3 regions of the Klenkia sp. AC732 genome follow, and region 3 is predicted to be linked to each of the others. Evidence: riboswitches for the same ligand, from Rfam matches in the RefSeq annotation. Region 3 holds a riboswitch; each other region holds the start of a gene.
What was found. Region 3 has a riboswitch for S-adenosylmethionine ahead of AC0IVP_RS12195 (LLM class flavin-dependent oxidoreductase). Riboswitches for the same ligand answer to the same signal wherever they lie in the genome.

Region 1: it holds a riboswitch for S-adenosylmethionine, as region 3 does, so the genes downstream of both, AC0IVP_RS10690 (bifunctional o-acetylhomoserine/o-acetylserine sulfhydrylase) here and AC0IVP_RS12195 (LLM class flavin-dependent oxidoreductase) in region 3, are expected to answer to the same signal.
Region 2: it holds a riboswitch for S-adenosylmethionine, as region 3 does, so the genes downstream of both, thrC (threonine synthase) here and AC0IVP_RS12195 (LLM class flavin-dependent oxidoreductase) in region 3, are expected to answer to the same signal.

The regions. Positions count from the first base shown of each region.
Region 1 is NZ_CEEDOS010000018.1:58,005-64,462, reverse strand. It holds gene AC0IVP_RS10705 (response regulator) at 1-280, shown strand, start outside; gene AC0IVP_RS10700 (hypothetical protein) at 277-768, shown strand; gene metX (homoserine O-acetyltransferase MetX) at 842-1,951, opposite strand; gene AC0IVP_RS10690 (bifunctional o-acetylhomoserine/o-acetylserine sulfhydrylase) at 1,956-3,248, opposite strand; SAM riboswitch class IV at 3,294-3,411, opposite strand; gene AC0IVP_RS10685 (ABC transporter ATP-binding protein) at 3,455-5,245, opposite strand; gene AC0IVP_RS10680 (MarR family winged helix-turn-helix transcriptional regulator) at 5,330-5,752, shown strand; gene tatA (Sec-independent protein translocase subunit TatA) at 5,793-6,119, shown strand; gene AC0IVP_RS10670 (zinc-binding dehydrogenase) at 6,157-6,458, shown strand, end outside.
Region 2 is NZ_CEEDOS010000070.1:2,702-9,159, reverse strand. It holds gene AC0IVP_RS21210 (archaeosortase/exosortase family protein) at 1-29, opposite strand, end outside; gene AC0IVP_RS21205 (GAF domain-containing protein) at 26-1,084, opposite strand; gene AC0IVP_RS21200 (GAF domain-containing protein) at 1,188-2,150, opposite strand; gene thrC (threonine synthase) at 2,273-3,559, opposite strand; SAM riboswitch class I at 3,578-3,705, opposite strand; gene AC0IVP_RS21190 (HAD family hydrolase) at 3,754-4,587, shown strand; gene AC0IVP_RS21185 (ABC transporter permease) at 4,606-5,469, opposite strand; gene AC0IVP_RS21180 (alpha/beta fold hydrolase) at 5,466-6,458, opposite strand, start outside.
Region 3 is NZ_CEEDOS010000022.1:8,572-15,029, reverse strand. It holds gene AC0IVP_RS12205 (pyridoxal phosphate-dependent decarboxylase family protein) at 1-1,441, opposite strand, end outside; gene AC0IVP_RS12200 (NtaA/DmoA family FMN-dependent monooxygenase) at 1,803-3,167, opposite strand; gene AC0IVP_RS12195 (LLM class flavin-dependent oxidoreductase) at 3,178-4,389, opposite strand; SAM riboswitch class IV at 4,406-4,516, opposite strand; gene AC0IVP_RS12190 (methionine ABC transporter ATP-binding protein) at 4,890-5,897, shown strand; gene AC0IVP_RS12185 (methionine ABC transporter permease) at 5,894-6,458, shown strand, end outside.

The DNA of each region.
Region 1 (6,458 bases), on a different contig from region 3:
CGACGTCGTCGAGGCCGTCGACGGCAAGGACGCCCTGGAGAAGGTCGCCGAGGAGTCCCCGGACCTGGTCCTGTCGGACTGGAACATGCCCGAGATGACCGGCATCGAGTGCCTGCGGGCGCTGCGGGCGCAGGGCTCCGCCGTCCCGTTCGGGTTCGTCACCTCGGAGGGCTCGCCGGAGATGCGCGAGACCGCCTCCGAGGCCGGGGCGCTGTTCCTCATCGCCAAGCCGTTCACCGCCGACACCTTCCGCGACCAGCTGGACGGGGTGCTCGCGTGACCTCCGCCGTCGCCGCGACCTCGCTGCCCACGCCCAAGGACGTCCGCGACCTGCTCGAGGGCCTGCTGGGCCGCGACGTCACCGTGGGCCCCGGCGCGCCGGTCACCCCCACGCCGTCGCGTCCCGCCGCGGTCGCCGTCTACGTGGACCCGACCTCGCGGGTGACCGCGATCTGCCTGGTCGACCTGCCGCTGGCCGCCTGGTGCGCCGGTGCCCTCGCGCTGCTGCCCAAGGGCGGCCTCGAGGACGCCGTCGACGAGGGCGAGCTGTCCGACATGCACGTCGAGGTGCTGCACGAGGTGGTCAACGTGGCCGCCGCGCTGCTCAACGCCGGTGGGGTCACCCACTCCAAGCTGGACACCCTGGTGCCCCCGGGGCAGCCGCTGCCCGGGGACATCGCCGGGCTGACCGCCTCCACCAACCGGATCGACCTCGAGGTGGCCGTCGCCGGCTACGGCTCGGGCGGGCTGTCGGTCGTCCTGGCCTGATCCGCTGCACGGCCGTGGACCAGTCCCCCTCGGGGCTGGTCCACGTCCGTGCGTGGCCTCAGTCGGCGTGGCCTCAGTCGGCGAAGAGCTCGCGGACCAGCGCGCCGACGGCGTCGACCTCGACCAGGAAGCCGTCGTGCCCGTACGGCGAGGTCACCACCCGCAGCGGCACGCCGAGCGCGTCGGCGACCCGCTGCTGCTCCTGGACCCGGTACAGCCGGTCGGAGTCGATGCCGGCCACGACGGCCCGCGCCGTCACCCGGGACAGTGCCGCCTCCACGCCCCCGCGGCCCCGGCCGACGTCCCAGGTGTTCATGGCCTGGGTGAGCACCACGTAGCTGCCGGCGTCGAAGCGGCGGGCCAGCTTGTCGGCGTGGTGGTCCAGGTAGCTGGCCACCGCGAACCGGCCGTCGGGCTGCACCGTGTTGGCGAACCGGGTCTCCAGCTCCTCGGCGCTGCGGTAGGTCAGGTGCGCGATGCGCCGGGCGGTGCCCAGGCCCGCGACCGGGCCCTCTCCCGCGGCGTAGTCGCCGCCGGCCCACCGCACGTCGGTGGTGACGGCGGCCTGCTGGGTCGTCTGGGTGCCGATCTGGTCGGCGGTGGCCACCGCCCCGGAGGCCAGGAAGAACAGCCGCTCCACCCGCTGCGGGTGCGCGACCGCCCACTCCAGGGCGCGCATGCCGCCCATCGAGCCGCCGATCACCGCCGACCAGGTGCCCACGCCCAGCGCGTCGGCCAGCCGGGCCTCGACCGCGACCTGGTCGCGGATCGTCAGCTCCGGGAACCGGGAGCCCCACGGGCGCCCGTCCGGAGCCGGGGACGACGGCCCGGTCGTGCCCTGGCAGCCACCGAGCACGTTGGCGCAGACCACGAACCGCCCGTCGAGCGGTGCGCCGTCCCCGATCAGGCCGTCCCACCAGCCGGGGGTCGGCTGCCCGGGGCCGGTCGTCCCGACGACGTGGCTGTCGCCGGTGAGCGCGTGCTCGACCAGCACGGCGTTGGCGCCGTCGGGCGCGAGCGTCCCCCAGGTCTCGTAGGCGACCCGGACCTCGGGCAGCTGACCCCCGCGTTCGAGGTCCAGCGGCCCGAGGTCGACGAAGCGCCGGTCGCCGACCGGGTCCCCCTCGACCCAGCCGCCGGAGCGGTGGGGGGCCCGGGCAGCGGTCTCCCGGACCCCCGTCACCGGCTCAGGCGCTCTTCGCCGCGCGGAACCCGGCGTCGAGGTCGGCGAGGATGTCCTCGATCCCCTCCAGGCCCACGGCCAGGCGCACCAGGCCCGGGGTGACGCCGGCGGTCAGCTGCTCCTCGGGGGTCAGCTGGGAGTGCGTGGTGGACGCCGGGTGGATGACCAGGCTGCGCACGTCGCCGATGTTGGCGACGTGGCTGTGCAGCTCCAGGGCCTCGACGAACGCCTTGCCGGCGGCGACGCCCCCGACGATCTCGAACGCCAGCACGGCGCCGGTCCCCTTGGGGGCGTACTTCTTGCCGGCCGCGTGCCAGGGGGAGGACGGCAGCCCGGCGTAGTGCACGGACTCCACCTCGTCCCGGGCCTCGAGCCACTCCGCGACCCGCTGGGCGTTGGCCACGTGCCGGTCCAGGCGCAGCGACAGGGTCTCGATGCCCTGCACCACCAGGAAGGCGTTGAACGGCGAGATGGCCGGGCCGAGGTCGCGCAGCAGCTGCACCCGGGCCTTGAGCGCGAACGCCGGGGCGCCGAGGTCGGCGTAGACCACGCCGTTGTACGTCGGGTCCGGGGTGGTGAACATGGGGTGCCTGCCCCCGGTCCAGTCGAAGTTGCCGCTGTCGACGATCACGCCGGCCACGGCGGTGCCGTGCCCGCCCAGGTACTTCGTCGCCGAGTGGACGACGACGTCGGCACCGAACTCGATGGGCCGGATCAGGTACGGGGTGGCGATCGTGTTGTCCACGATCAGCGGCACGCCGTTGCGGTGCGCGACCTCGCTGACCGCGGAGATGTCCAGGACGTCGCCCTTGGGGTTGCCGATCGTCTCGGCGTAGAAGGCGCGGGTGTTGTCCTGCACGAGGGCCTGCCAGGCCTGCGGGTCGTCGGGGTCCTCGACGAAGGACACCGTCACGCCCAGCTTGGGCAGCGAGTGGTGCAGCAGGTTGTACGTGCCGCCGTACAGCGACGCCGAGGCCACGACGTGGTCCCCGGCCTCGGCCAGGTTGAGGATCGCCAGGGTCTCCGCGGCCTGCCCGGAGGAGACGGCGAGGGCGGCGACACCGCCCTCCAGCGACGCGACGCGCTGCTCCAGCGCGTCCTGCGTCGGGTTCATGATGCGGGTGTAGATGTTGCCCATCTCGGCGAGGGCGAACAGGTCCGCGGCGTGCTGGCTGTCGCGGAACTGGTAGCTGGTCGTCGCGTAGATGGGCAGCGCGCGGGCGCCGGTGGTGGGGTCGGGGCTCGCTCCGGCGTGGATCTGCCGGGTCTCGAAGCTCCAGCCGCTGGGGTCGGTCATGCGCCACGTCCTCCTGGTGATCGGGAGGGCCCGGGCGTACGGGCACTCCGTCGCTTGCGCGGACGGCGGGCGCCGTCCACACCGGCTCTTCCCCTGGAGCACCGCAGACGGAGTAGCGGTTGCCGGGCAGCCAGCCAGGTGCTTGTCGCTGCCTCTCGTGAGCCGTGACGATCGTAGGACGACCCGGCGGCCCGCGTCACCCTGGGTCAGGCGGGGACGGCCGCCGTGCCCCCGGCCAGCAGCGCGTACCGGCCGCCGCGGGCGACCAGTTCGTCGTGGCTGCCCTGCTCGAGCACCCGCCCGGCGTCGAGCACCGCGATGGTGTCGGCGTCCCGGACGGTGGACAGCCGGTGGGCGATGGTGATCGTCGTCCGGCCGCGGGCGACCTCGTCGAGGGCGGCCTGCACGGCGCGCTCGGTCTCGTTGTCCAGCGCGCTGGTGGCCTCGTCGAGCACCAGCACCCGCGGGTCGCGCAGCAGTGTGCGGGCGATGGCCAGCCGCTGCTTCTCCCCGCCGGAGAACCGGTGGCCGCGGGCGCCGACCATGGTGTCGTAGCCGTCGGGCAGCGCGGCGATGACCTGGTGCACCTGGGCGCGCCGGGCGGCCTGCTCGATGTCGGCGTCGGTGGCGTCGGGCTTCGCGTAGCGCAGGTTCTCCCGGATCGTGGTGTGCAGCAGGTAGGTCTCCTGGCTGACCACGCCGACCACCCGGGCCAGCTCGGCCAGCGACAGGTCGCGGACGTCGACGCCGTCGATGGTCACCCGGCCGGTGGTGACGTCGTTGAGCCGGGACACCAGCGAGGCCAGCGTCGACTTGCCCGAGCCGGTCTCGCCGACCAGGGCCAGCGTGCTGCCGGCCGGGACGACCAGGTCGACGTCGGTGAGGGCGGCGCGGGCGCCGTCGTAGGAGAACCCGACGTGCTCGAGGCGGACCTCGCCGCGCACGTGCGGCAGGGCGACGGGCTCGGCCGGGTCGTCGATGTCCACCGGTAGGTCCAGGTACTCGAAGACCCGGCTGAACAGCGCCATCGAGGTGATCAGCTGACCGCCGACGTCCAGCAGGCCCATCAGCGGGCGGAACAGGGTCCCCTGCAGGGCGGTGAAGGCGACCAGCGTGCCGATCGTCATGCCACCCGACGTCGCGGGCAGGCCGGCGACGAGGTAGATCAGCGCCGGGATCCCGGCGAACACGATGCTCATCGAGGCCATCCGCCAGCGGCCGGCCAGCTGGGAGCGGACCTCGAGGGCCACCAGCTCCTCCGACGTGCGGGCGAAGCGCTGGGACTGCGCCGGGCCGGTGCCCAGGGTCTTGCCGAGCTGGACGCCGGAGATCGACAGCCCCTCCTCGACCTGGGTCTGCATGTCCGCCATCCGGCGCTGGCGCTCGCCGGTGACCTCGCGGCGCATCAGCGCGACCTTGCGGGTCAGCCAGATCGCCGGCGGCAGCACGACGAGGGACAGCAGGGACAGCCGCCAGCTCAGCGCGGCCATGGCGACCACGGTGCCGACGACGGTGGTGGCGTTGGAGGCCAGGCTGGTGGCGGTCGAGGTGACCACCGACTGCATGGAGCCGATGTCGTTGGTCAGCCGGGACTGCACCTCACCGCCGCGGGTGCGGGTGAAGAAGCCCAGCGACTGGCGCTGCAGGTGCGTGAAGACCGACGTCCGCAGGCCGTGCATGACCTTCTGGCCGACGGTGGTGGACAGCCAGGTCTGGACGACGCCGAGCAGTGCGGTGGACGCGGCGACGGCGACCATGCCGGCCACGGCCCAGGCGAGCAGCCGGACGTCGGCGTGCGGGAGCGCGTCGTCGATGACGGTGCGGACCAGGAAGGGGGTGGCCAGGGCGATCAGCGAGCTGAGCACGATCAGCGCCATGACGGTGCCCACCTGGAGCCGGTGGGGGGCGAAGAGCGCCAGCACGCGTCGCAGGGACACGGGGGAGCGCTCGAGCTGGGTCTCGTCTGCCGGGTCGGGCCGGCCCTCGGGGCGTGGCATCCACGTCCCCCTCTCTGTCGGTGGAACGATGCTGAGGTTACCTCACGGTGAGGTAGCAACGGCAAGTCCGTTAGCATTCCCGCCGTGTCCGCCCCCGCCCCCGACGACGACCTGGGTGAGCTGATCGTCCGGGCCGCCCGGTCGCTGCGCGGCCGCTGGCGCGAGGCGCTGGAGCCCTGGGACCTCTCCCCGCACCAGGTTCGGGCGCTGATGGTGGTCGCCCGCGCGGAGGGCCTGCGGCTGTCCGGGCTGGCCGAGTCGCTGCACATCGCCCCCCGGTCGGCGACCGAGGTGGTCGACGGCCTGGCCGGGCGTGGCCTGGTCGAGCGCGTCCCGGACCCCACCGACCGGCGGGCGGTCCTGGTCCGGCTCACCGAGGAGGGCTCCCGGGTGCTCACCGAGGTCCGCGCGGCCCGCGCCGCCGACGCCCGGGAGGCGCTGTCCCGGCTGCCGGCCGACGACCGCGCCGAGCTGGCCCGGCTGCTCCGTCGCTTCGTGGACACCTGACGTCCAGCTGCTCCACAGCCGGAGCGGGCACCCTGGGGGCATGAACCTGGGTGCCGCCGAGATCGCGTTGATCGTGCTGGCCGTCTTCCTGCTCTTCGGCTACAAGAAGCTGCCCGACGCCTCCCGCTCCCTGGGCCGGTCGCTGCGCATCTTCAAGGGCGAGATGGGCGGCATGAAGGACGACGACGCCCGCGCGTCGTCCCCGGCCACGCCGGTGCCGGCCCCGGTCTCGGCCCCGGTCCAGGCCCCGGTCGACGCAGCGGCCCTCGAGCGGGAGGCGACGGCGGCCGAGACCGCCGCGCTCGAGGCCCGCGCCCGCGCGGCCCGGGCCCACGCCGAGGCGCAGCCCACCCACGCCACCTCCTGATCTCCCCGTCCCGGCACGGGTCGGGCAGGGTGGGTGCGTGCGCGCCCTGGTGTTCGAGGAGTTCGGCGGACCGCTGACGGTCCGCGAGGTGCCCGACCCCACGCCCGCCCCGGACGGGGTCGTGGTCGAGGTCGGGGCGACCGGGGTCTGCCGCAGCGACTGGCACGCCTGGTCCGGCCACGACGCCGACGTCGTCCTGCCGCACGTGCCCGGTCACGAGCTGGCCGGCACCGTCGTCGCGGTCGGTGACCGGGTGCGCAGCTGGTCGGTCGGGGACCGGGTCACCACGCCGTTCGTCTGCGCCTGCGGCACGTGCCCGCCCTGCCGGGACGGCGACCA
Region 2 (6,458 bases), on a different contig from region 3:
CCGCCGGTGGTCACCGGGCCGGCGCTCACCGGCTCCGGCTCCCGGCCTGCTCACGGCGCGCGGTCACCAGGGCGTTCTCGGCCCGGACCCAGGTCGTGGCCAGCGGCTCCAGGCCGGCGCGCATGGTGTGCGCGGTGGCGGTGCGGAAGCCCGCGCCCTCGAGCCGGGCCTGCACCAGGTTGGCCACCCGGGCCACCTGGGAGGTCTGGTACCCGCCGGCCAGGATGCCGATCTGGCGGGGGCCGACGCGGGCGAGCCGGACGTCACCGGCGGCCTCGCGGACCACCGAGACGGCCCGCCGCAGCGAGCGCACGGTGCGGATGACGCCCAGGTCGACCAGCGCGAGCCCGACGGGGTCGCCGACCGGGGTGGACAGCTGCTCCTCGGTGGCCAGCAACATCGCCCACCCGCGCCGGTTGGGCAGCCGGGTGACGTCGTCGTGGCTGTCCAGGCTCCGCTCGAAGGCGTCCTCGCGGGCGTCGTCCAGCGCGGCGATGTCGGCGCTGAGGGACGCCTGCAGTGCGGCGGCCTGCACGGCCAGCAGCTCCGGCCAGTCCCGCTGCCCCGGGTCCACGGGCGAGGCACTGAACCCGGCCAGCGACCCCAGCTGCCGGCCGTCCGGGGCCCGCAGCGCGATGCCCAGGTAGCCGTTGAGGCCCCAGCCGTCGGCGAGCCGCCGCAGGTCGACGTGCTGGCTGCGGCCGAGGTCGGGGACGACGACGGGCTGCGGACCCGAGAGCAGGTGGTGGCACAGGGAGCGGTCCCGGGCCACGGGGGTGCCGGCCTGGTAGGAGGCGGCCCGGGTGCCCGACCACGCCGACCGCGGGCCGGTGGCCTGCGCCGTCGGCTGGACGGCGAGGCCGGTCCAGGTGTCCTCGGTGATCCGGCAGATGGTCCAGGCGTCGACGCCACCCAGGCTGCCCAGCAGGGCCAGGGCGGCGTCGGCCCCGGGCAGCGCGCCACGGGACCACACCGACCCTGACACCGGCAGCGCCGGACCGGCCGATCTCGTGTCGAGCACCTGCACGGCCGGGGCGACGGACATGTCGTCGTCCCAGTCCGGTGCCACGGGGGACGACTGCACCTGCCTCACCACGACCCACCTCTGTTCCCGTATCGCGTCGTTCCGGATCGACAACTGCCTTATCGGCAGGTGATCCGGGGCGTGCGACCACCGGGTGGCGGGGTCAGCCCGAGACCCGCCCGGCCCGGACCCGCAGCAGGGCGTCCTCTGCCCGGCGCCAGGTCCCGACGACGTCCTCCTGGGGTTCCCGGACCGCCCAGCCCGCGGTGGCCGTGTACCCGGCCGCACGCAGGGCGTCCTGGGCGAGGACGGCGGTCGCGCCCGGGTCGAGGTCGTCGAGGTCCCCGCCGACGACGCCGAACTGACGGCCACCGACCCGGCTCAACGCGACCTCGCCGAGCGCCTCGCGGAGCACGTGCCCCGCGCGCCGCAGACCGCGGGCGGTGCGCACCAGACCGATGTCGACCAGCACCACGGAGAGGTCCTCGGCCAGGTGCACCGCCCGCTCCGCCTCGTCGTGCAGCAGCAGGCCCCAGCCGCGCCGGTCGGGCAGGCCGGTGACGTCGTCCCGGCTGCGGAGGGCCTGCTCGATGCCCGCCCGCCGGTCGTCGACCACGGCGTCCAGCGCGGTGGCCAGCTCCCGGCCCAGGACGTCGGCGACCAGCGCGAGGCGCGCCGCGAGCCGGTCGTGGTCGACGCCCGTCCAGCGCGCCGCGGAGTACCCGCACACGCTGCCCAGCAGCTGCCCGTCGAACCGGCGGAGCGGGGCACCGACGTAGGCGGAGACGCCGTGCTGGCGGCCGACGGCCCGCAGCTCGGGGTCGGTGTGCCGGCGCAGGTCGCGGGCCAGCACGGGCCGCCGGCCGACCAGCAGGTGGTGGCAGGCGCTCTGCTCGACCGGGACCGGGTGGCCCACGAGGGCCGGCCCGGTCCTGGACCGGGACGTCACACCGGTCCAGGACCGGTCGGTCATCCGGGCCACGGTGAAGACGTCGAAGTCCTCGGTACCGGCGAGGTCGGACACCGCCACCCCGGCGGTGGCGGCGAACGCCTGCCCCAGACCGGGCCGGTCGGACACCGGCGCCGGCACGGGCGTGGAGCCCACGGACCATCCGGACATGCTCATCGCGTCTCCCGCATCTCACCGTCCGGAACTATTCCGGACGAATGCGTTCTACATCGACACGAGCGGGCCGGTCTTGAGCAGTGCGGGCACCCTCCCCCCGAGGAGGGAGGGTGCCGCCGACCTCAGGAGATGAGGCCGGCCTGGCGCAGCGAGCGCAGCGAGGGGTCCACCCGGTGGGTGGGGCCCACGACGGGCATCAGCGGGTCCAGGGTCTTCAGACCCTCCCCGGTGTTCAGCACGACGGTCTCCGCGGCCGGGTCCAGCAGGCCACGCTCCACCAGCTGGCGCAGCACCGCCGTCGTCACCCCGCCGGCGGTCTCGGCGAAGACCCCGGTGGTCCGGGCCAGGTCCCGGATGCCCTCGACGATCTCGGCGTCCCCGACCCGGCCGACCGAGCCGCCGGTGCGCCGGATGGCGTCCAGGGCGTAGGGCCCGTCGGCGGGGTTGCCGATGTTCAGCGACTTGGCGATCCCGGTCGGCTTGACCGGCTTGACGACGTCCCAGCCGTTCTCGAACGCGGTGGCGATCGGGTCGCAACCGGCGGACTGCGCGCCGAAGACCTTCCACTCGGTGGCCTCGACGATCCCGGCGGCCGACAGCTCGCGGAAGGCCTTGTCCACCTTGGTCAGCAGCGACCCCGACGCCATCGGGATGACCACCTGGGCCGGGATCCGCCAGCCGAGCTGCTCGGCGATCTCGTAGCCGACGGTCTTGGACCCCTCGGCGTAGTAGGGGCGCACGTTCTGGTTGACGAACGCGCAGTCCTCGAACTCGTCGGTCTCGGCGAGCTCGCTGGTGAGCCGGTTGACCTCGTCGTAGGAGCCGTCGACGGCGATCAGCGCCTGGCCGTAGACCGCGGACTGGACGATCTTCCCCGGCTCCAGGTCGCTGGGCACGAAGACGAAGGAGGGCAGCCCGTTGCGGGCGGCGTGCGCGGCCACCGAGTTCGCCAGGTTGCCGGTCGAGGCGCAGGCGATCTTGGCGTACCCGAAGCCCTTGGCCGCCGTCGCGGCCAGGCTGACCACCCGGTCCTTGAAGGAGTGCGTCGGGTTGGCCGAGTCGTCCTTGACCCACAGCGGGGCGGTGAAGCCCAGCTCGTCACCCAGGCGCTGGGCGCGCACCAGCGGGGTCATGCCCGGGTCCAGGCTGACCCGGGAGTCCGGGTCCTGACCGGTGGGCAGCAACGCGCTGTAGCGCCAGATGTTCTGCGGGCCGGCCTCGATCTGCTCGCGGGTCACCGCGCGCATCAGCTCGGGGTCGTAGTCGACCTCCAGCGGACCGAAGCACTCGGCACACGCGTGCTCGGCGATCAGGCCGAACGTGGCACCGCAGTTGCGGCACACCAGGCCGCGGGCGGGGTTCGGGGGCACCGGCTGCGCGATCGCGCCGGTGGCAGTGGGAGCGGTCATGGTCATACGACGACTACCTCCTCATCTTCCCCGCGTCGGGCCGTCGAGCCGCGCAGGACGGAAGGGGCACCTGCTGCCCGCGTGGGTGCGGGCGGTGGTTGCCGGGGCTTCAGCGGGCCGTGTCCCTCTGCCCCTCGTGATGAGTGGAACGTCGGCCACCGTACCGGACCAGGGGCTCCGGCAGGATGACCTGCATGACCGCCGCGATCGTGTACACCGACCTCGACGGCACGATGGTGGGGCCGCGGGGCTCCTTCTTCCACACCGCCGGCCGCGAGCTGACCGACTCCCCCGCCGCCGCCCTGCTGGACCTGCACCGGGCCGGGGTGCCGCTGGTGCTGGTGTCCGGGCGCACCCACGCCCAGCTGCTGGAGGCCGGCCGGGTCTTCGCCGTCGACGGCCACGTCGCCGAGCTGGGCTCGCTGGTCAGCTGGGACGGCGGCCGGGAGACCCACCTGCTCACCGGTGCCCTGCCCGAGGAGCACGCCGGTCGCACCCCGATGGACGTGCTCGCCTCGCTCGGGGTGGTCGACGCCCTGCTGGCCGAGCACCCCGGCCGGGTGGAGTGGCACGCGCCCTGGCACGCCACGCACTCTGCCGACGCCCTGCTCCGCGGCTGGCTGGACACCGTCGCGGTCGACGACTGGCTGGCCGCACGTGGCTGGGGCTGGCTGACGGTCAAGGACAACGGCCGCGTCCCGCGCACCTCACGGATGACGCTGGACGGCGACGGCGACGGCGACGGCACCGACCCGCACGTCTACCACCTGATGCCGCGCGGCATCGACAAGGGCGCGGCCATCGCCTGGGACCTGGCCCGCCGGGGCATCGACCCCGCCGACGCCGTCGCCGTCGGGGACTCCGTCAGCGACCTGGAGATGGCGCCGTCGGTCGGCCGGCTGTGGATCACCGCCAACGGCGCCGCGGTGGAGGGGATGCCGGCGGCCATCGCGGCCCTGCCGAACGCCACCGCCACCCACGCCCCGATGGGCGAGGGCTGGGCCCAGGCCGTCCGCGCCTCGCTCTGACCCCGCTGGGGCCCTCCCTCAGCTGGTGACGTCGCGGCGGGCGAAGTGCCGGAAGGCCAGCGCGGTGAACACCGCGGCGTAGAGCAGCGACTGGATGACGCCGCGGTAGAGGTCACCGCTGTCGACCGGGGTCTGCAGCAGGTCCGTCCAGGCGAACTCCTCCGCCGTCGGGAAGTAGTCCCGGACGCTGCCCAGCTGCTCGACCTGGTCGAGGATCGCGAAGACGAACATCGTGAACACCGACCCGCCGACGGCGGCCAGCGGCGCGTCGGTGACCGTGGACAGCCAGAACGCCAGCGTGCCGACGACGAGCAGGTGCACGGCGAGGTAGCCGACCATCCCGGCCAGCCGGAGCAGCCCGTCGCCCTGGCCGATGGTGATGCCGATCGGCGTCTGGATGTCCTCGAACCCGAACGCGATCCCGCCCGCGACGACGGCCACCACGGTCACCGTCAGCAGCGCCGCCACCGACATCACCAGCGCGGCCAGCCACTTCTGCCGGAGCAGCCGCATCCGCGGGACCGGGGTGGCCAGCGCGTAGCGCAGCGACCCCCACTGGGCCTCGCTGGCCACGGTGTCGCCGAAGAACAACGCGTACACCACGACCAGGAAGAACGACGTCGTCGCGAACAGCACGAAGAGGGTGAAGTTCAGCCCGGACGACGTCGCGACGTCCACCAGGTTGAGCCGGCTGTTGGACTGCGCGTCCTCGCTGGCGCCCAGCTGGAGGGCGGCGATGAGCAGCAGCGGCAGCGCGACCATCAGCGCGAAGACGCCGATGGTGCGTCGCCGTTTGAACTGCCGGCGCAGCTCGACCGACAGACGCAGGGTGCGCTCGGGCCGGTAGCCGGCGACGGCCCCGGTGGACTGGACGGTGCTCACGAGCTCTCCCCCACCAACGACAGGAACGCGTCCTCCAGGCGGCGGCGCGGGGTGACCTGGTCGACGCCGATGCCGGCGCCCACCAGGGCGGTGACGGCGGCCGCCCGGCTGGTGCCGCCGAGCTCGAGCACCAGGCCCTCGTCCGAGCGTTCGACCGAGGTCCCCGGCAGGGCGCCCAGCACCTCGACGGCGCGGTCGGTGTCGGCCGGGTCGTCCAGCACGACCAGCACGGCGCCGCCGGTGCCGATGATCTCCTCGACCGTGCCCTCGGCGACCTTCTGGCCCTTGGCCATCACGACGACGTGGCTGCAGGTCTGCTCGATCTCGGCCAGCAGGTGGCTGCTCACGATGACCGTGCGACCGGTCTTCGCGTAGTCCTGCAGCACCTCGCGCATGGCGTGGATCTGCGGCGGGTCCAGCCCGTTGGTGGGCTCGTCGAGGACCAGCAGGTCCGGCAGCCCCAGCATGGCCTGGGCGATGGCCACGCGCTGGCGCATGCCCTGGGAGTAGGACCGGACCCGCTTGTCCAGCGCCGTCCCGAGGCCCGCGATCGCGATGGCCTCGTCCAGGTGGGCGTCCTCGGCCGGCCGGCCGGTCGCGGCCCAGTACAGCTCCAGGTTGTCCCGGCCGCTCAGGTGCGGCTGCAGCCCGGTGCCCTCCACGAAGGAGCCGAGCCGGGACAGCACCGGGGCGCCCGGGCTCGCCGGGTGGCCGAAGACGGAGATGGTGCCCTCCGTCGGCCGGATGAGGCCCATGAGCATCCGCAGCGAGGTGGTCTTGCCGGCGCCGTTGGGGCCCAGCAGGCCCAGCACCTGGCCGCGGCGGACCTCGAAGGACAGGCCCCGGACGGCGGTGAAGCCGTCCTTGTAGGACTTGGTGACGCCCTCGAAGCGCAGCGGCACGTCCTCACCGTCGGGCTCGACGACCGAGAGCTGCCGGCGGCGCCGGGCACCCCACAGCCTCGCCACGACCACCCCCAGCACGCCCAG
Region 3 (6,458 bases):
GCGTCGCCGTCGGGTTGAGCAGCGTGGTCTTCAGGTGGGCACGGCCGTGCACCGTCGTCCCGCCCAGCACCGCCTGCCCGGACGCCGCCACCGCCCGCCGGACGTGCCGGTTGAGCTCGTCGACGGCGTCATCGTCCAGGTGCCCGTCCAGCCCGCCCGCGGGGACGTACCGGAAGACCAGCGTCGACAGTTCGGGCCGGACGACGACCTCGATCCGGGGGTCGGCGTCCAGCAGCGGCCACGTCTCGGCGGCCAGGTCCACGACCCGGTCGACCAGCTCGCCGATGCCGTCGGCACCCAGCACCCTCAGCGTCGTCCAGAGCTTGAGTGCGTCGAAGCGCCGGGTGGTCTGCAGGCTCTTGTCGACCTGGTTGGGCTCGGGTGCCTCCTCCGGGTTGAGGTAGTCGGCGTGGTGCGTGACGTGCCGCAGGGTGTCGGCGTCGCGCACCAGCAGCACGCTGCAGGCCACCGGCTGGAAGAACGTCTTGTGCGGGTCGACGGTCACCGAGTCGGCGCGTTCGACCCCGGCCAGCAGGTGCCGGCGGGTGGGGGAGACGAGCAGACCACCGCCGTAGGCGGCGTCCACGTGCATCCAGGCGCCGTGGTCGGCGCACAGGTCGGCGATGGCCGCCAGTGGGTCGATGCTGCCGAAGTCCGTGGTGCCGGCGGTGCCGACGACGGCCATCGGGGTCAGCCCGGAGGCGCGGGCGCCGTCGAGCGCGGCGGCCAGCGCGTCGGGCCGCATCCGCATCCGCGCGTCGCAGGGCACCGCCACGACGGCGTCCTCGCCGAGGCCCAACAGGGCGGCCGAGGTCTGCACGCTGAAGTGGCCGACCTCGGAGGTGAACACCCGCAGGCCCGAGAGTAGCTCGGGCAGCCGGGCGTCGGGGCGGTGCCGCCGCTGCCGGGTGCAGGCTTCGTCCCGGGCCAGCAGCAGGGCCTGCAGGTTGGACTGCGTCCCGCCGCTGGTGAACACACCGTCGGCGTCGGGGCCCAGACCCGCGCGGTCGGCCAGCCAGCCGACCAGTCGCTGCTCGATCAGCGTGGCGCCGGCGGACTGGTCCCAGGTGTCCAGCGAGCTGTTCACCGCGCTGGCCAGCGCCTCGGCGGCCAGCGCCGGCAGCACGACCGGGCAGTTCAGGTGCGCCAGGTAGGTCGGCTCGTGGAACCAGACGGCGTCGTGGAGCCAGAGCCGGGACAGCTCGTCGAGGGCGGCGGTGGTGTCGGTGAGCGGGGTGTCCAGGTCGACGGCGGCGACCTGCGGGGCCAGCGCGGCGGGGCGGACACCGGTCTGCGGTGCGTCGACGGCGGCCAGCCGTCCGGCGACGAGTCCGACGGCCTGGGACATGGTGGCGCGGTAGGCCTCGCGGGTGTCGGCGGTCAGCAGCTGGTCCACCGACGTCCGGCCGGGGCTGGGCAGGGTGGCGCGGGGTGTGGTCACGGGGGTCGTCCTCGAGGGCTCGGGCCCGACCCCGTCAAGGGGCCGGACGGCGGCGCTGCGGGGGGCAGCTCGGAGTCGCTCACTAAGGTGAGGCTCACCTAAGTCGGCTGACGCCGGCTCGTCAACCGGACTCCACAGTCCGGTGGCCCTGCCACCGGGCGGCTCCGCGCTGCCTGCTCAGGGCGGGGAGCTGCCCCGTCCCGGCCCTCCTCGCGACTGTGGCCGCCCCCCCACCCGCACCCGCGCCCGCGGTCAGGACGGCGGTGGGCTGGGCGTGTTCGGTGGCCCCGGTCGTGGCCCCGGTCCGACGTCCCGGCCGTCCCCGCGGGTGGGCAGGAACCAGTGCGCCTCCACGGTCGGCTCAGGAGGCCGCGGCCGCTGCCCCACCGGGCTGTCGCAGCGGCAGCCCGAGGTGCTCGCGCAGCGTCGTCCCCTCGTAGTCGGTGCGGAACACCCCGCGCTCCTGCAGCAGCGGCACGACCTGCTCGACGAAGGGCGCCAGGCCGCCGGGGGTGATGTGCGGGGCCAGCACGAAGCCGTCGCTGGCGTCGGCCTGCACGAACTCGTCGATGGTCGCCGCGACCGTGGCCGGGGTGCCGATGAAGGACTGCCGGCCGGTCACCTCGACGATCAGCTCGCGGCTGGTCAGCCCCTCGGCCTCGGCCTTGGCCCGCCACTCGTGCGCGGTGGCCACCGGGTCGCGGTGCATCCGCACGCTGGCCCGGCCCCGGGCGATGGTGTTCTCCCCGACCACCGGGTCGACCGAGGGCAGCGGACCGTCGGGATCGTGGTCGGAGAGGTCCCGGTTCCACAGCTGCTCGAGGAACGCCACCGCCGTCGCGGGGGAGACCTGCGCCATCCGGACCTCGTGCGCCAGCTCGGCCGCCTCGTCCTCGGTGTCACCGAGGACGAAGGTGGCCGCGGGCATGATCAGCAGCTCCTCGCGGGTGCGGCCGAACCGGGGCAGCCGCCCCTTCACGTCCGCGTAGAAGGCCTGGCCGGCCTCCAGCGTGCTGTGCCGGGAGAAGATGACGTCGGCCGCGGCGGCGGCGAAGTCCCGGCCCTCGTCGGAGTCGCCGGCCTGGAAGACCACCGGGCGGCCCTGCGGGCTCCGGGGGACGTCGAACTGGCCGGCGATGTCGAAGAAGGCGTCCCGGTGCGCGAAGGCCCCGGGGTGCGGGTCGGCCAGGAACGTGCCGCTGTCCTTGTCCGCGACCACCTCGTCGCCCCGCCAGGAGTCGAAGAGCTCCAGCGCGGTCTGCAGGAAGGACCTCGCGCGGTCGTACCGGTCGGCCTGGGCCAGGAAGCCGCCGCGCCGGAAGTTCTCGCCGGTGAACGCGTCCCAGGAGGTCACCACGTTCCAGGCGGCGCGGCCGTCGGAGAGGTGGTCGAGGGTGGCGAACTGCCGGGCCACCTCGTAGGGCTCGTTGAACGTGGAGTTGATCGTGCCGGTCAGCCCGATCCGCTCGGTGACGGCGGCCAGCGCGGCCAGCACGGTGAAGGTGTCGGGCCGGCCGACGACGTCCAGGTCGTAGATGCGGTCGTTCTGCTCGCGCAGTCGCAGGCCCTCGGCCAGGAAGACGAAGTCGAGCTTGCCGGCCTCGGCGATCTGCGCGAACTCGCGGAACGAGTCGAACTCGATGTGGCTGCCCGAGGCGGGGTCGCTCCACACGGTGGTGTTGTTGACGCCGGGGAAGTGCGCGGCGAGGTGGATCTGCTTGGGCATCGCGGGCTCCTCAGGCGTTCGTGGGCTGGGCGGCGTAGCGGTTGGCCGGGCGGCCCAGGCCGAGCAGCCCGCGCAGGGTGTCGGCTTCGTACCCGTTGCGGAACAGGCCACGGCGCTGCAGCTCGGGCACCAGGCCGCGGGTGATCTGCTCCAGGTCGTGCGGGAGCGTCGCCGGGCGCAGCCGGAAGCCGGTCAGCCCGGCCTGCTGCCACTCACCGAGCAGGTCGGCCAGCTGGGACGGCGTCCCGGTGAACACGTGGGCGTCGCTGGTGAACGCGACGCCGGCCCACTCGTCCAGCCGCTGCAACCTCTCCCGGGCGGTGGCCTCGTCCTCGTCGAGCGCCACGACGAGGTCACCGAACACGTGCACGGTCTCCTCGGCGCGACCGGCGTCGGCCTGCTCGCTGCGCACCGCGGCCACCAGCCGGGCGGCGTCGGCGGCGTCGGTCGGGGTGACGAAGCCCAGGTCCGCGGAGCGGCCGATCAAGCGCCACGGCACCTCGGCGTGCCCGAGCGCGGCGACGACCGGCTGGCCCTGCGGCGGGCGCGGGGTGATCGAGGGCCCCCGCACCGAGAACGAACGGCCCTCGAAGTCGACGTGGTGCAGCTTGTCGACGTCGACGAACCGGCCGGTGGCGGCGTCCCGGATCTCGGCGTCGTCCTCCCAGCTGTCCCAGAGCCGGCGGAGCACCTCGACGTACTCGGCGGCCTCGTCGAACTGGTCGGCGACGAACCGCTGGACCTCCGGGTCGTCGTGGCGGTCCCGGCTGACGGCCGGCACCTCGCGGCGGCCGAAGTGCCCGGCGGTGTCGGCGCGGACCGCGACCTGCACCCGGACCCCGGCCCGCCCGGTGGACACGTGGTCCAGCGTGGCGACGGCCTTGGACAGGTGGAAGGGCTCGGTGTGCGTGGTGACCGCCGTCGGGAGGAAGCCCAGGTGCCGGGTGGTCGGGGCGACCCGGGCGGCCAGCAGCACCGCGTCCAGGCGGCCGCGGACCCGGTCGGTGCGGTCGTCGGGGGCGAAGGGGTCCTCGGAATGCAGCTGCAGGGCGTCCTCGATGGTCACCGCGTCGAGCAGGCCACGTTCGGCCTCGGCGGCCAGGTCCACCCAGTACCGGGCGGTGAGCAGCTCGCGGGGGCGGGCGCCGGGCTCCCGCCAGGCGGCCGGGTGCCAGCCGGCGCCCTCCAGCGCGGCGACGAGGTGCAGGGGCGTGTGGGTCATGGCTCTCCTCGTGCTGTGTCCCCGCTTGCGGAGGTGGACGCCTCCGCCGGGTCATCACCTGGGGCACCCCGCCGGGACGGGGGGTTGCCGGTCAGCAAGCCAGGGCTCGATGCTGACGCTCTCGACCGGCCACGACGCTAGCCAACGCCGCCGACCGTTGTCCACTTCCCTCATCGGTCTAGTAGGGATTGACGGTGCGATCGTCGGCCGAATGGGCGAGGGGCCTTCCATCCGGAGGCGTCGGTGGGGTGAGAACCCCCTCACACAAACCCCACCGGGTTTGTAGGGATAGCGCACGGCCGTGCACCATGGCGGGGTGCCCCGGCTCCTCCTGACGCGCGACCTCGCCGTCGACCACGCCGGCACCGCCAGCTGGCTCTGTCGCTGACCCCGTCGGCCCTCCCGTGGCCGTCCGCACCTCCGCTCCACCCCCGCGCCGCCGGGTCGGCCGTGCCCGTGTGCCGTCCCGCGGGCCCCCACAGCCAGGAGACCCCCTCCCCGTGATCGAACTGTCGAACGTCCGCAAGGTCTTCCCGGCCGCCCGCGGCGGCCAGGAGGTCGTCGCGCTCGACGGCGTCGACCTCGCCGTCCCCGCCGGTGACTTCGCCGGCGTCGTCGGTCCTTCCGGGTCGGGCAAGAGCACGCTGATCCGGCTGGTCAACCTGCTGGAGCGGCCCACCTCGGGCTCGGTGACCGTCGACGGCCGGGTGCTCACCGACCTGTCCGCCGAGGAGGTCCGGAAGGCCCGCAGCTCGATCGGCATGGTCTTCCAGCACTTCGAGCTGATGGACTCCCGGACCGCGGCGGAGAACGTCGAGCACCCGCTGGAGCTGGCCGGTGTCGGCCGCGCGGAGCGGCGGCGCCGCTCGGGGGAGCTGCTGGACCTGGTCGGCCTGGCCGAGCGGGCCACGGCCCGGCCCGCGCAGCTGTCCGGCGGGCAGAAGCAGCGGGTGGCCATCGCCCGCGCGCTGGCCGCCCGGCCCACGGTGCTGCTCTGCGACGAGGCCACCTCCGCACTGGACCAGGCCAGCACCACCGGCGTGCTGCAGCTGCTGCGCCGGGTGCGCGACGAGCTGGGCCTCACCGTCCTGCTCATCACCCACGAGATGTCCGTGGTCAAGGCGGTCTGCGACTCCGCGGTGCTGCTGGAGGCCGGCCGGGTCGTCGACGGCGGCCGCCTCGACGAGGTGCTGTCGCGCGGGGACTCCCCACTGGCCGAGGCCCTGCTGCCGGCCCCGCTGGCCGACGACCGGGACACCGGGACCCTGGTGCGGGTCACCGTCACCGACGCGGCCCCCGAGACCCGGGTCCTGCAGGCGCTGGTCGGCGGGCTCGGCCTGGACGTCGAGGTCGCCGGCGGCTCGGTGGAGACCGTCGCCGGCGGCCGGCACGGCCGGCTGCTGCTGCGGGTCACCGGCGCCGACCAGAGCGGCCTGGACGGCGCCCTGGAACGGCTGCGCGGTGCCGGGTCCCGGGTCGAGCGCGTCGTGGCCGGGGCGGCCCGATGAGCGACTGGTCCCGGATCTGGCCGCAGCTGGCCGACGCCACCGGCGAGACCCTCTACATGGTCGCCGTCTCCGCGGTGGTCACCGTGCTGCTGGGCATCCCGCTCGGCGTGCTGCTCACCGTCACCGGACCCCGCGCGCTGGCCCCGCACCCGGTGCTGCACCGGGTCCTCGGCCTGGTCGTCAACCTGGGGCGCTCGCTGCCGTTCATCATCCTGCTGGTGCTGGTCGCCCCGCTGACCCGTGGCCTGGTCGGCACCACCATCGGCTCCACCGCCGCGATCGTCCCGCTGACCATCGGCGCCGTCCCGTTCCTGGCCCGGCTGGTCGAGACCAGCCTGCGCGAGGTCGCGCACGGCAAGGTCGAGGCGGCCCTGGCGATGGGCGCCCGCCGCCGGGACGTCGTCCGCACCGTGCTGCTGCCCGAAGCGCTGCCCTCGCTGGTCGCCGGCGTCACCGTCACCGTCGTCGCGCTGATCAGCTACTCGGCCATGGCCGGCGCCATCGGCGGCGGCGGCCTGGGCGACTTCGCCATCCGGTTCGGCTACCAGCAGTTCCGCACCG